Regions from separate parts of the Streptomyces sp. NPDC048521 genome, predicted to be linked through region 1. Evidence: riboswitches for the same ligand, from Rfam matches in the RefSeq annotation. Region 1 holds a riboswitch; the other holds the start of a gene.

Region 1 (5,326 bases):
CGGTTGCGCCGGCGGTCGCTGACGGCGGGCCTGTGCGGCCTGCTGGCGGTGCTCGTGCTCACGCCTCCGGTGCGGGCGGCGGTCTCCGACTGGTTCGGCTTCGGCGGGGTCGAGGTGCGCTACGACCCCTCGGCGGCGCCCTCGCCCGGCGCGCGGGTGCCGGACTGCGGGCGTTCGCTGTCGCTCGGGGACGCCGCGCACCGGGCCGGGTTCGCGCCGCTGATGCCGGCTGCGCTGGGGGTGCCGGACGCGGTGACGGTGTCCGGGGAGCGGCGGGAGCGGTCCGTGGTCGGGCTGTGCTGGCGCGAGCGGGGCCGCACGGTCCGGCTGGACGAGTTCCGCGCGGCGCTGGACCCGGTGTTCATGAAGACGGTGCGCGAGCAGCCGCAGTGGGTCCCGCTGAGCGGGGAGCCGTCGGCCGACGGGGCGACGGAGTACGCGCTGTGGTTCCCCCGGCCGCACCGGCTGGGCGTGCGGCTGGTGGACGCCGACGGGCACCGGTTCACGCGAGAGCAGCGGACGGCGGGGCCGACGCTGCTGTGGATGCGCTGGACCGGCACGGTGCAGGTGACGCTGCGCCTGGAGGGCGTGGCGTCGCAGGCGGAGGCGGTACGGATCGCACGATCCCTGGGCGGGGCGACCTCAGGGGCGGATTCGGGGGCGGGTGAGGGTTCGGCGGGGTCGAGAAGTTCCTCGGAATAGTGCGCGCGGGGTGGGAACCCCGGCGGCCCGGGCGGTGTACCAGAAGTGACACGCGGCTCGCGGACGGGCCGCACGGGTTCGGTGATCCGGGGGTGGCACATGGTGAGGTCGGTGAGGGGCAAGGGCGGTGAACTGGGCGTCTGTGCGGGATTGTTGGCGGCCCTCTTCGCGCTTGTGCTGTGGGGCGCGCCAGCCGCGACGGCGGGCGGCCCGACGAGCGTGCTGGTGGCCTCGCCGGAGAGCGGGCAGGCACGTGCGCTGTATTTCTCCGACAAGGACTACGACCGGCTGCGGGGGCTGCTCGGCCCGGAAAACACGGGCTCGCGGAGCACTCCGCCGGAGGCGGACCTGGCCGACGCCCGGCAGATCAACGTCACGTGGCTGGTGCACGACATATCGCCGTGGCGGGTGGACCGGGTCTTCACGGCGGACTCGCGGCCGCGGGACGTCTGGATCCACACGGCCACCCAGGTGCCGGCTTCCTTGAACGGCTACTGGCACCGCGCCGAGCATCCCGGTGAACTGCGCTCGCTGCTCGGGAGGTTGGGGGTGATGGGCCGTGTTCCCTCGTCCGGCACCGGCTATACGGGCATCTTCCCGGCGCCCTGGCAGTCGGGCACACCGAGCGCGGCCGCTGAGGCACCGGCCGCCGGCCGGGCCCGGGCCGACGGTTCCGGGGCAGAGGACTCGGGCGTGGGCACTGGCTGGTGGTGGGCGGTGCCGGGCGCGGCGGTCGGGGCGGTGCTGACGCTCGCCCTTGGGCCGGGCGGTGTGCTCATACGCCGCGCGGCGGCCCGGCGCAGTGCCGGGCCGCCGCGGGAGGAGCCTCGTCAGGAGCTGACCGATCTGTGAGCGGCCGGTGAGCCCCGGGACGCGTCAGCCGAGGTCGATCTCCGGGTAGAGCGGGAAGCCGGCCACGAGGTCGGTCGCCCGGCGGGAGATCTCGTCCGCGATCTTGGGGTCGAGGACGTGCTGGGCCTTGGAGGGGAGCCCCTTGCTGGTGGTGCCCGGTTCGGTGGTGGTGAGGACGCGGTCGATGAGGCCGGCGACCTCGTCCATCTCGGCGGTGCCGAGGCCACGCGTGGTCAGGGCGGGGGTGCCGATGCGGATGCCGGAGGTGTACCAGGCTCCGTTGGGGTCGGCGGGGATGGCGTTGCGGTTGGTGACGATGCCGGAGTCCAGCAGGGCGGCCTCGGCCTGGCGGCCGGTGAGACCGTAGGAGGTGGCGACATCGATCAGGTTGAGGTGGTTGTCCGTGCCGCCGGTGACCAGGGTGGCGCCCCGGCGCATCAGGCCCTCGGCGAGGGCGCGGGAGTTGTCGACGATGCGCTGGGCGTAGTCCTGGAAGGCGGGCTGCCGGGCCTCGGCGAGGGCGACGGCCTTGGCGGCCATGACGTGCGGGAGCGGGCCACCGAGGACCATCGGGCAGCCGCGGTCGACCTGGTCCTTGAGGGAGTCGTCGCACAGGACCATGCCGCCGCGCGGGCCCCGCAGCGACTTGTGGGTGGTGGTGGTGACGATCTGGGCGTGCGGGACCGGGTCGAAGTCGCCGGTGAGGACCTTGCCGGCGACGAGACCCGCGAAGTGGGCCATGTCGACCATCAGGGTCGCCCCGACCTCGTCGGCGATCTCGCGCATGATCCGGAAGTTCACGAGACGGGGGTAGGCCGAGTAGCCGGCGACGATGATCAGCGGCTTGAACTCGCGGGCCTGGGCGCGCAGGGCCTCGTAGTCGATGAGGCCGGTGGCCGGGTCGGTGCCGTAGGAACGCTGGTCGAACATCTTGCCGGAGATGTTCGGGCGGAAGCCGTGGGTGAGGTGACCGCCGGCGTCCAGGGACATGCCGAGCATGCGCTGGTTGCCGAAGGCCTGGCGCAGTTCGGCCCAGTCGGAGTCGGTCAGGTCGTTGACCTGGCGGACGCCGGTCTTCTCCAGGAAGGGGGCCTCGACACGGTCGGCGAGGACGGCCCAGAAGGCGACGAGGTTGGCGTCGATGCCGGAGTGCGGCTGGACGTAGGCGTGGCGGGCGCCGAAGAGTTCGCGGGCGTGTTCGGCGGCCAGGGACTCCACGGTGTCGACGTTGCGACAGCCGGCGTAGAAGCGGCGGCCGACGGTGCCCTCGGCGTACTTGTCGCTGAACCAGTTGCCCATCGCCAGGAGGGTGGCAGGAGAGGCGTAGTTCTCGGAGGCGATCAGCTTGAGCATCGCCCGCTGGTCGGTGACCTCCTGGCCGATGGCGTCGGCGACGCGCGGCTCGACGGCGCGGACGACGTCGAGGGCGGCACGGAAGGCGGTGGACTCGGTGGAGAGGGGCTGCTGCTCTGGCATGGGGACCTCCGGACGGTGTACGGGCAGCGTTCACGTTCGGCCCAGGCGCACGGCACTGTTTTCCCGCTCGGGCCGCTCCCCGATGGTCCGTCCCATCCCAGCGCGCCAGTCACGGCCCGCTCGTCAGCCTACCGGGCGCGCCGGTCGGGGCAGGTCCCGCGTCCACCATGCGAGCGAGCGTAAGAACGAGGTGACCGTCGCTTCCGGGAGGGGCCGTGACCACTGCTGAAGACCTGATCGCCGCCGCCGACGCGCACTGTGCGCCCACCTACGATCCGCTGCCGGTCGTGGTGGCCACGGCCGAGGGGGCCTGGCTGACGGATGTGGGGGGGCGCCGGTATCTGGATCTGCTGGCCGGGTATTCGGCGCTGAACTTCGGGCACGGCAACCGGCGGCTGGTCGAGGCGGCGAAGGCGCAGCTGGAGCGGGTGACGCTGACGTCCCGGGCCGTCCATCACGACCGGTTCGCGGCGTTCTGCACCGAGCTTGCGGAGCTGTGCGGGATGGAGATGGTGCTGCCGGTGAACACCGGCGTGGAGGCGGTGGAGAGCGCGGTGAAGACGGCGCGGAAGTGGGGGTACCGGGTGAAGGGGGTGCCCGCGGAGAAGGCGAGGATCGTGGTAGCGGGCGGGAACTTCCACGGGCGGACGACGACCGTGATCAGCTTCTCGACCGACCCGGAGGCGCGGGCGGACTTCGGGCCGTACACGCCGGGTTTCCAGATCGTGCCGTACGGGGACCTGGAGGCGATGCGGTCGGCGCTCACGGAGAACACCGTGGCGGTGCTGCTGGAGCCGATCCAGGGCGAGTCCGGGGTGATCGTGCCGCCGGCGGGCTATCTGGCGGGGGTGCGGGAGCTGACCCGCGAGCGGAACGTGCTGTTCGTCGCCGACGAGATCCAGTCGGGTCTCGGCCGGACGGGGCGGACCTTCGCCTGCGAGCACGAGGGGGTGGTGCCGGACATGTATGTGCTGGGCAAGGCGCTGGGCGGTGGGATCGTGCCGGTGTCGGCGGTGGTGTCGAGCGCACAGGTCCTCGGGGTGTTCCGGCCGGGTGAGCACGGGTCGACGTTCGGCGGGAACCCGCTGGCCTGTGCGGTGGCGCTGGAGGTGATCGCGATGCTGCGCACGGGCGAGTACCAGGCGCAGGCGGCCGAGCTGGGCGAACGGATGCACCGGGAGCTGGGAACGCTGCTCGCCACGGGTGCGGTGACGGCCGTGCGGGGGCGGGGACTGTGGGCGGGGGTGGACGTTCATCCCTCGCACGGCACCGGGCGGCAGGTGGCGCAGCGGCTGATGGACCGGGGTGTCCTGGTGAAGGAGACCCACGGCTCCACGATCCGCATCGCGCCGCCGCTGGTGATCAGGGAGGAGGACCTCGACCGGGGGCTCGCCCAGCTCTCGGCCGCGCTGGGCGGTTAGAGGATGACGTGCGGCAGGAAACGGGCGTACTCGTCGGTGATCAGGCCCGAGGACTCGCGGATGCCGAGGCCGGCGGACTCGTCGCGGACGACCCAGGCGCCGAGGACGACGTGATTGCCGTCGAAGGCGGGCAGCGGGGCGAGCTGCTGGTAGCAGCAGGGTTCGTCGCGGATCACCGCGGGTTCGCCGGGTGGGTGGACGGTGACGCCCTCGCCCTCGCGGCCGAGCAGGGGCTTGGCAACATAGCCGGGTGACTGTGCCAGCTCGCGGGGGCCGTCGAGGTGGGCGGGAAGGAGGTTGGGGTGGCCGGGGTACAGCTCCCAGAGGATCGCCAGCAGGGCCTTGTTGCTGAGCAGCATCTTCCAGGCGGGTTCGATCCACAGGGTGCTGCCGGTGCCGCCGCCGTTGTCGAGGGTGTCCAGGACGTGCCCGCCGAAGGCGTCGGTGGTGAGCCACTCCCAGGGATAGAGCTTGAAGAGGGCGCGGATGAAGCGGAGCTGGTTGTCGACGAAGCGGCCGGAGAGGGTGTCCCAGCCGATCTCCTCCATGGAGAGCCAGTCGGTGTCGAGGCCGGCCTGTTCGGCGGTCTCCTTCAGGTAGGCGACCGTCATCAGGTCCTCGCCGAGTTCGTCGGCCGAGGAGTGCGCGAAGTGCAGCGGGCTGCCGGGAGGCAGCAGGGCGGACTGCGCGCGCCAGGCGTCGACCAGGCGTTCGTGGAGAGAGTTCCACTGGTCGGCGCCGGGGAAGCGGTCCTCCATCCAGAACCACTGGGGCGAGGCGGCCTCGACCAGCGAGGTCGGGGTGTCGGCGTTGTACTCCAGCAGCTTGGCCGGGCCGGTGCCGTCGTAGCGGAGGTCGAAGCGGCCGTAGAGGGA
Region 2 (5,326 bases), on a different contig from region 1:
GTCAGCTCGCGGATCGCCTCGACCGGGTCGGTCTGCCGGGAGTTGACGGTGTGGGTGGCGCCCAGGGTGCGGGCCTTGTCCAGCTTCCGGTCGTCGATGTCGACGGCGATGATCTTCGCCGCGCCGGCCAGGTACGACCCGGCGATGGCCGCGTCACCGACGCCGCCGCAGCCGATGACGGCGACCGAGTCGCCCCGGCCGACGCCTCCGGTGTTGATCGCGGCACCGATGCCGGCCATCACCCCGCAGCCCAGCAGTCCGGCGACCGCCGGGGAGACGGCCGGATCGACCTTGGTGCACTGCCCGGCGGCGACCAGCGTCTTCTCGGCGAACGCGCCGATGCCGAGCGCCGGGGAGAGTTCCTGCCCGGTGGCGGCGAGGGTCATCTTCTGCTCGGCGTTGTGCGTGTTGAAGCAGTACCAGGGCCGGCCGCGCAGGCAGGCCCGGCAGTTGCCGCACACGGCACGCCAGTTCAGGACGACGAAGTCACCGGGTGCCACGTCGGTGACGCCGTCGCCGACCGACTCCACGACACCGGCGGCCTCGTGGCCGAGGAGGAAGGGGAAGTCGTCGGAGATGCCGCCCTGCTTGTAGTGCAGATCGGTGTGACAGACGCCGCAGGCCTGGACGCGTACGACGGCTTCACCGGGGCCGGGGTCCGGTACCACGATCGTCTCGACTCGTACGGGCTCGTCCTTGCCCGGTGCGATCACGCCGCGAACTTCCTGCGCCATGGCCTGGCCCCTTCCTTCGATTGCCTTCCCTGCCGACCCTACGCGCGACCGATGGCCGGCGGGACGGACCACGAGGGTGATCGTGGATCTTTCCGGCCGCCGACGGCGGTGGGCTCGCGCCCGGGACGATGCGGACACCCGCCCGTCACCCGCGTCGGCAACCCTGCGGGTCCATGCACCTGGGCCGTACGTCCCGGTCGTGTCGCACCTGCCGAATCTGGTGGGAAGTCGACCGGATCCACGTCATCGGCCGGTATTCGCCACGGCCGGTGCACCCCCGCCGTCCCGCCGGTGTTCGCCGAGGCCCTGGACGGTGTCCTCGATCCGGTCGGCACCGCAGCTGACCCGGCGGCGTGACGGCCGGCGCGACGCCACGGCCCGGCAGGGGTGAGGGCCGCCCCGGCCGGGACGGCCCTGGTGCCCAGGTGCGGGATCAGTGGACGGCGGGCAGCAGACCCAGCACGGGCGCGGCGGGGGCGACGAGCTGCTCCAGCTGGTTCAGCTGGTTCAGCTCGTCGAGGTGTTTCACCGCCCCCAGCTGCTGGGAGACCCGCGGGACCCGGTTCTTCTCCTGCGCGGGGATGCCACTGGCGGTGAGCGAGTCCAGCGTGGTCATCGCGCCCGGCTTGCCGACGAGCGGTACGCCGGCGTCGGTGGCGCTCGCCGACGGTACGGCGAGGCCTGCGACCCCGGCGGCCAGACCGACGGCGGCGGCGATGCGTCGTGTTGAGATCATGTCTTCAGCAACGGCGGCGGGCCCCGGCCGGACACGGGCGGCGGCCCTCGCTCACCCGTGAGGTGGAGCGCGCCGCCTGCGCTTGCCGAGGCCGCTGTGCCGGAGGAGTCTCGAAGGTGGGGCCGAGCGGCCCGTTCCTCCTCGGGCCGCGGGCGCCTGAAGGAGGTCACCATGGGCACCGCGACAGGCTCCGCCTTCGACGTCGAGACACTGCGCCGGGGCATCGAAGGAAACACCGGAAACACCCTGCTGTCGCTCTACGCCGACGACGCGGAGATCCGCATCGTCGACCACAACAACCAGCCGAGCCACCCCACCGTCCTGCACGGCCGGGGCCAGATCGCCGAGTTGCTGGACGACGTCTACAGCCGCGACATGACACACAAACTGGAGCAGTGTGTGGTGCAGGGCGACCACGCCGCCTTCAGCGAATCCTGCCAGTACGGAGACGGCACCCGGGTGCTCGCCGAGTCGATGGTCTCGTTGCGTGACGGCAAGATCGCCGAACAGCTGATCATCCAGGCCTGGGACGAGTAGGAACACCCGGACATGGCAGGCGGCTCCAAGAAGATCGCGAGGGTCCAGGTCAGCACCCGGCTGACCTGGACCTTCTCCGCGAGGGGGGTGGTGGGCCGGGACCGTCGGGCGCGCCTTCGGCGGCGCGAACCGGCTTCCGCGGCGAGTCTGCCGGTGGCCGCCGCTGTCCTCGGGGCGGTGCTGAGAGCGGCGCGCCCGCGCCCCGCACTGCCGCGCGCGCTGCGCGGACGGCGTGCCCGCCCGCGGTGAGTCGGCCGACGCCGGACCGGCGGATCGCCTCGTACACACCCCGTTACGCTGTACCCGGGCCGTGACTGGCGCTGAGGTGGAGAACCACCGGGGAGCGGCCCGTGGTGGTTGCCGCGCGCCTGGGCGAGGAGAGTCGATCCAGCTCAGGAGTGTGCAGCATGACCCAGGCCCGTCTCATGGACGGCACCGCCCTCGCCCGCCGCATCGTCGAGGACACCGCGAAGAAGGCCGCGGACCTCACCGGACGGACGGGTACCGCGCCGTGTCTGGCGACCGTGCTGGTCGGCGAGGACCCGGCGTCCGTGACGTACGTGCGCATGAAGCAGAACCGCTGCCGCAAGGCCGGCATCGAGTCGCGTCATGTGGCCCTGCCCGCCGCCACGACGACCGCCCAACTCGTCGGAACCCTGCGGGAGTTGTCGGCCGACCCAGGGGTGCACGGGATTCTGCTCCAGCACCCGGTGGGCGACCACGTCGACGAGCGGGCCGCGTTCGAGGCCATCGCGCCGGAGAAGGACGTCGACGGTGTCACCTTCGCCTCGTTCGCCACGATGAGCTTCGGCCTGCCGGGGTTCGTCTCGTGCACGCCCGGCGGCATCGTGCGGCTGCTCGACGAGTACGGCGTCGACCCGGCCGGGAAGCGGGCGGTGGTGGTGGGCCGCAGCGCGATCCTCGGCAAGCCGGTGGGCATGCTGCTGCTGGCCCGGGACGCGACCGTGACCTACTGTCACTCGCGCACCCGGGACCTGTCGGCGGCGGTCCGCGAGGCGGACGTCGTCGTCGCCGCCGTCGGCCGGCCGCGGCTGATCCGCGGGCAGGACATCAAGCCGGGCGCGGTCGTCATCGACGCCGGCTACAACCCCGGGAACGTCGGCGACGTCGACTTCGACTCGGCCGTGGAGCGGGCCTCGCTGATCACGCCGGTGCCGGGCGGCGTCGGTCCGATGACCATCGCCACGCTGCTGGAGCAGACCGTCGAGGCCGCCGCCCGGCAGCTCGGGGCGTAGGGGTCAGCGCATCCAGGCGCTGTACTCCATGACGTCACCGGCCTCCACCCCGTACTCGGGTTCGGCCTGGGTGAACGTGGTCTCCAGGCCGAGGACGGCACCGGTACGCGGGTCGAGGATCAGCATCCGCCGGCCGCCGCCGCCCTCGCCCCCGTACACATAGGCCTGTCCCGGGCGGCCGAGCCGGTCCGTGACCTGTCCCAGGGGCCGCAGGCCCTCGGCGTCCGCGAGGACCCGCACCACTGCCGCGGACTCGCGGGCGCCGAGCATCCAGTGGTCCAGCACTACCGCTAGGGCGTCGAGCAGTTGGGGGGTGGTCAGGGAGTCGGTGCGGACGGTTTCGGCGAGGTAGGCGCGCAGGGCGGCCGGGGTGTGCGGCGGGGGCGCCTCCGGCGGGGCGTCGCTCCAGCTCGGCGGGTAGGTGGTCCGGCTGAGGACATGGCCGTCCGCCACCAGGCGCGGGTCGCCGCCTGCGTCGGTGAGGACCGGTCGGCCGGGGCGGCGCGGGTCGGTCGCCACGACCAGTTCGGTGTGGCTGTCGTCCGCCCGCCAGCGCACGACACGCTCCTCGGGGAGGGTGACCGGCGGTTTGCCCTCGGTCATGCCGAGGCTCCACGACTGCACATGGGTGCCCTTGCGCAGCCTCGGTGAGCCGCCTGCGGCGGCAGCGTCGGCCAGTTCGGCGAGCTGCGCCAGCGGTACGGGCGTGGAGTGGGCGCGGACGGTCAGCGGGCGGGGTGCGGCGAGGGCGGGCTGGGTGTTCGGTCCGCCGAGCAGCACGGTGAGGGCGGTCGCGAGGACGACACCGGTGGCGGCGAGGCCCCACAGCAGCCGGGCGCGCGGCGTACGGCGCGTCGGGCGGGGCCGGTGCAGCAGCCGGTCCAGCTGGCGTTCGGCACGGTGGTCCAGTGGGCCGTCGCCGAAGTACGGGCCGTCGGAGGGGACCGGGTTGGCGTGGCGGAGGAGGTCGAGTTCGTCAGGCATGTCGGTGGTCCTTGCGCAGGCATGCGTCGACAGGGGGTGCGGAGTACGGCGATCGCCGGCCGGAACCGTCCTCCCCGGCAACCGTCGGGGCGTCGGTGCGACCGGCATCCGCCGGCGTCCGGCCGTCGCCGGACGACTGCTCGGCCAGCGACACACCAGCCGACGCCACGGGCCGGACGCGGTGCGCGGGCAGCGACTCAGCCGACGCCGCCGCGGCCCGTACGCGGTGCTCCGGCAGCGAATCGGCCGACATCGGTACGGGCCGTACGCGGTGCTCCGGCAACGAGTCGGTCGATGTCTCCGGGGGGCGTACGAGGTGCTCGGGCAGCGACACACCAGCCGACGCCGCAGTGGGGACGCGGTGCGCGGGCAGCGAGTCGGCCGACGCCGGCACCGGCCGTATGAGGTGTTCCGGCAGTGAGTCGGTCGACGTCTCCGGGGGGCGGAGGTGGTCGATCTCGGTGCGGAGGCGGCGCCGGGCGCGGTGCAGACGCATCGCGGCCGCGCGTATGCCGCAGCCCAGGGCGACCGCGATCTCCTCGGTGCCGAGTTCCTCCCAGGCGGCCAGGCGCAGCACCTCCTGGTCCGCCGGGGACAGCCGGTCGAGCGCCTCGTGCACCCAGGCCCCCGGGGCCTCGGCGTCGGGGCTGGCCACGATGTGCCGGCCGTGCGCGGCCTCGTCGTTGCCCAGCCGGTCCACCAGCCGGCGCCGGCGCCCGTAGCCGCGTACCGCGTTCGCCAGGCAGTTCCGGGCCACCCCGTACAGCCAGGGCAGCGGCGCGTCCGGCAGGTCGCCACGGCGCCGCCAGGCGACGGTGAACACCTCCGCCACCACTTCCTCCACCTCGCCGGCCCGCCCCTGAAGTCGCCTCGCGACATAGCGGCTGACCGCCCAGTAGTGCTCGCGATAGGCAGCGGCGAAGATCTCGTCGTTGCTCATGTTCGGTTCGTGTCCGGCACTTCCCGGATCGTCACACCCTTCTTAGGTGATGCTCGTCGCGCCGTCCGAGTGTGACCCACCGGCCGGGCACGGACACAGGCGGGGCGTGAAGAGGATCAGAGACACCAGGGCCGTGCAG

Evidence for each region. Region 1 has a riboswitch for ZMP and ZTP ahead of ACGFRF_RS13495 (glycine hydroxymethyltransferase). Riboswitches for the same ligand answer to the same signal wherever they lie in the genome.
Region 2: linked by a shared signal. The riboswitch ahead of ACGFRF_RS39080 (bifunctional 5,10-methylenetetrahydrofolate dehydrogenase/5,10-methenyltetrahydrofolate cyclohydrolase) and the one ahead of ACGFRF_RS13495 (glycine hydroxymethyltransferase) in region 1 are both predicted to bind ZMP and ZTP.

The regions. Positions count from the first base shown of each region.
Region 1 is NZ_JBICWR010000004.1:563,435-568,760, reverse strand. Features, by position in the region: gene ACGFRF_RS13505 (hypothetical protein) at 1-702, shown strand, start outside; gene ACGFRF_RS13500 (hypothetical protein) at 814-1,554, shown strand; gene ACGFRF_RS13495 (glycine hydroxymethyltransferase) at 1,579-3,030, opposite strand; ZMP/ZTP riboswitch at 3,063-3,153, opposite strand; gene rocD (ornithine--oxo-acid transaminase) at 3,246-4,451, shown strand; gene ACGFRF_RS13485 (glutathionylspermidine synthase family protein) at 4,448-5,326, opposite strand, start outside.
Region 2 is NZ_JBICWR010000029.1:59,836-65,161, forward strand. Features, by position in the region: gene ACGFRF_RS39065 (S-(hydroxymethyl)mycothiol dehydrogenase) at 1-734, opposite strand, end outside; gene ACGFRF_RS39070 (hypothetical protein) at 1,168-1,470, opposite strand; gene ACGFRF_RS39075 (nuclear transport factor 2 family protein) at 1,642-2,007, shown strand; ZMP/ZTP riboswitch at 2,308-2,388, shown strand; gene ACGFRF_RS39080 (bifunctional 5,10-methylenetetrahydrofolate dehydrogenase/5,10-methenyltetrahydrofolate cyclohydrolase) at 2,415-3,263, shown strand; gene ACGFRF_RS39085 (CU044_5270 family protein) at 3,267-4,247, opposite strand; partial or broken gene ACGFRF_RS39090 (RNA polymerase sigma factor) at 4,687-5,187, opposite strand; partial or broken gene ACGFRF_RS39095 (cytochrome ubiquinol oxidase subunit I) at 5,294-5,326, shown strand, end outside.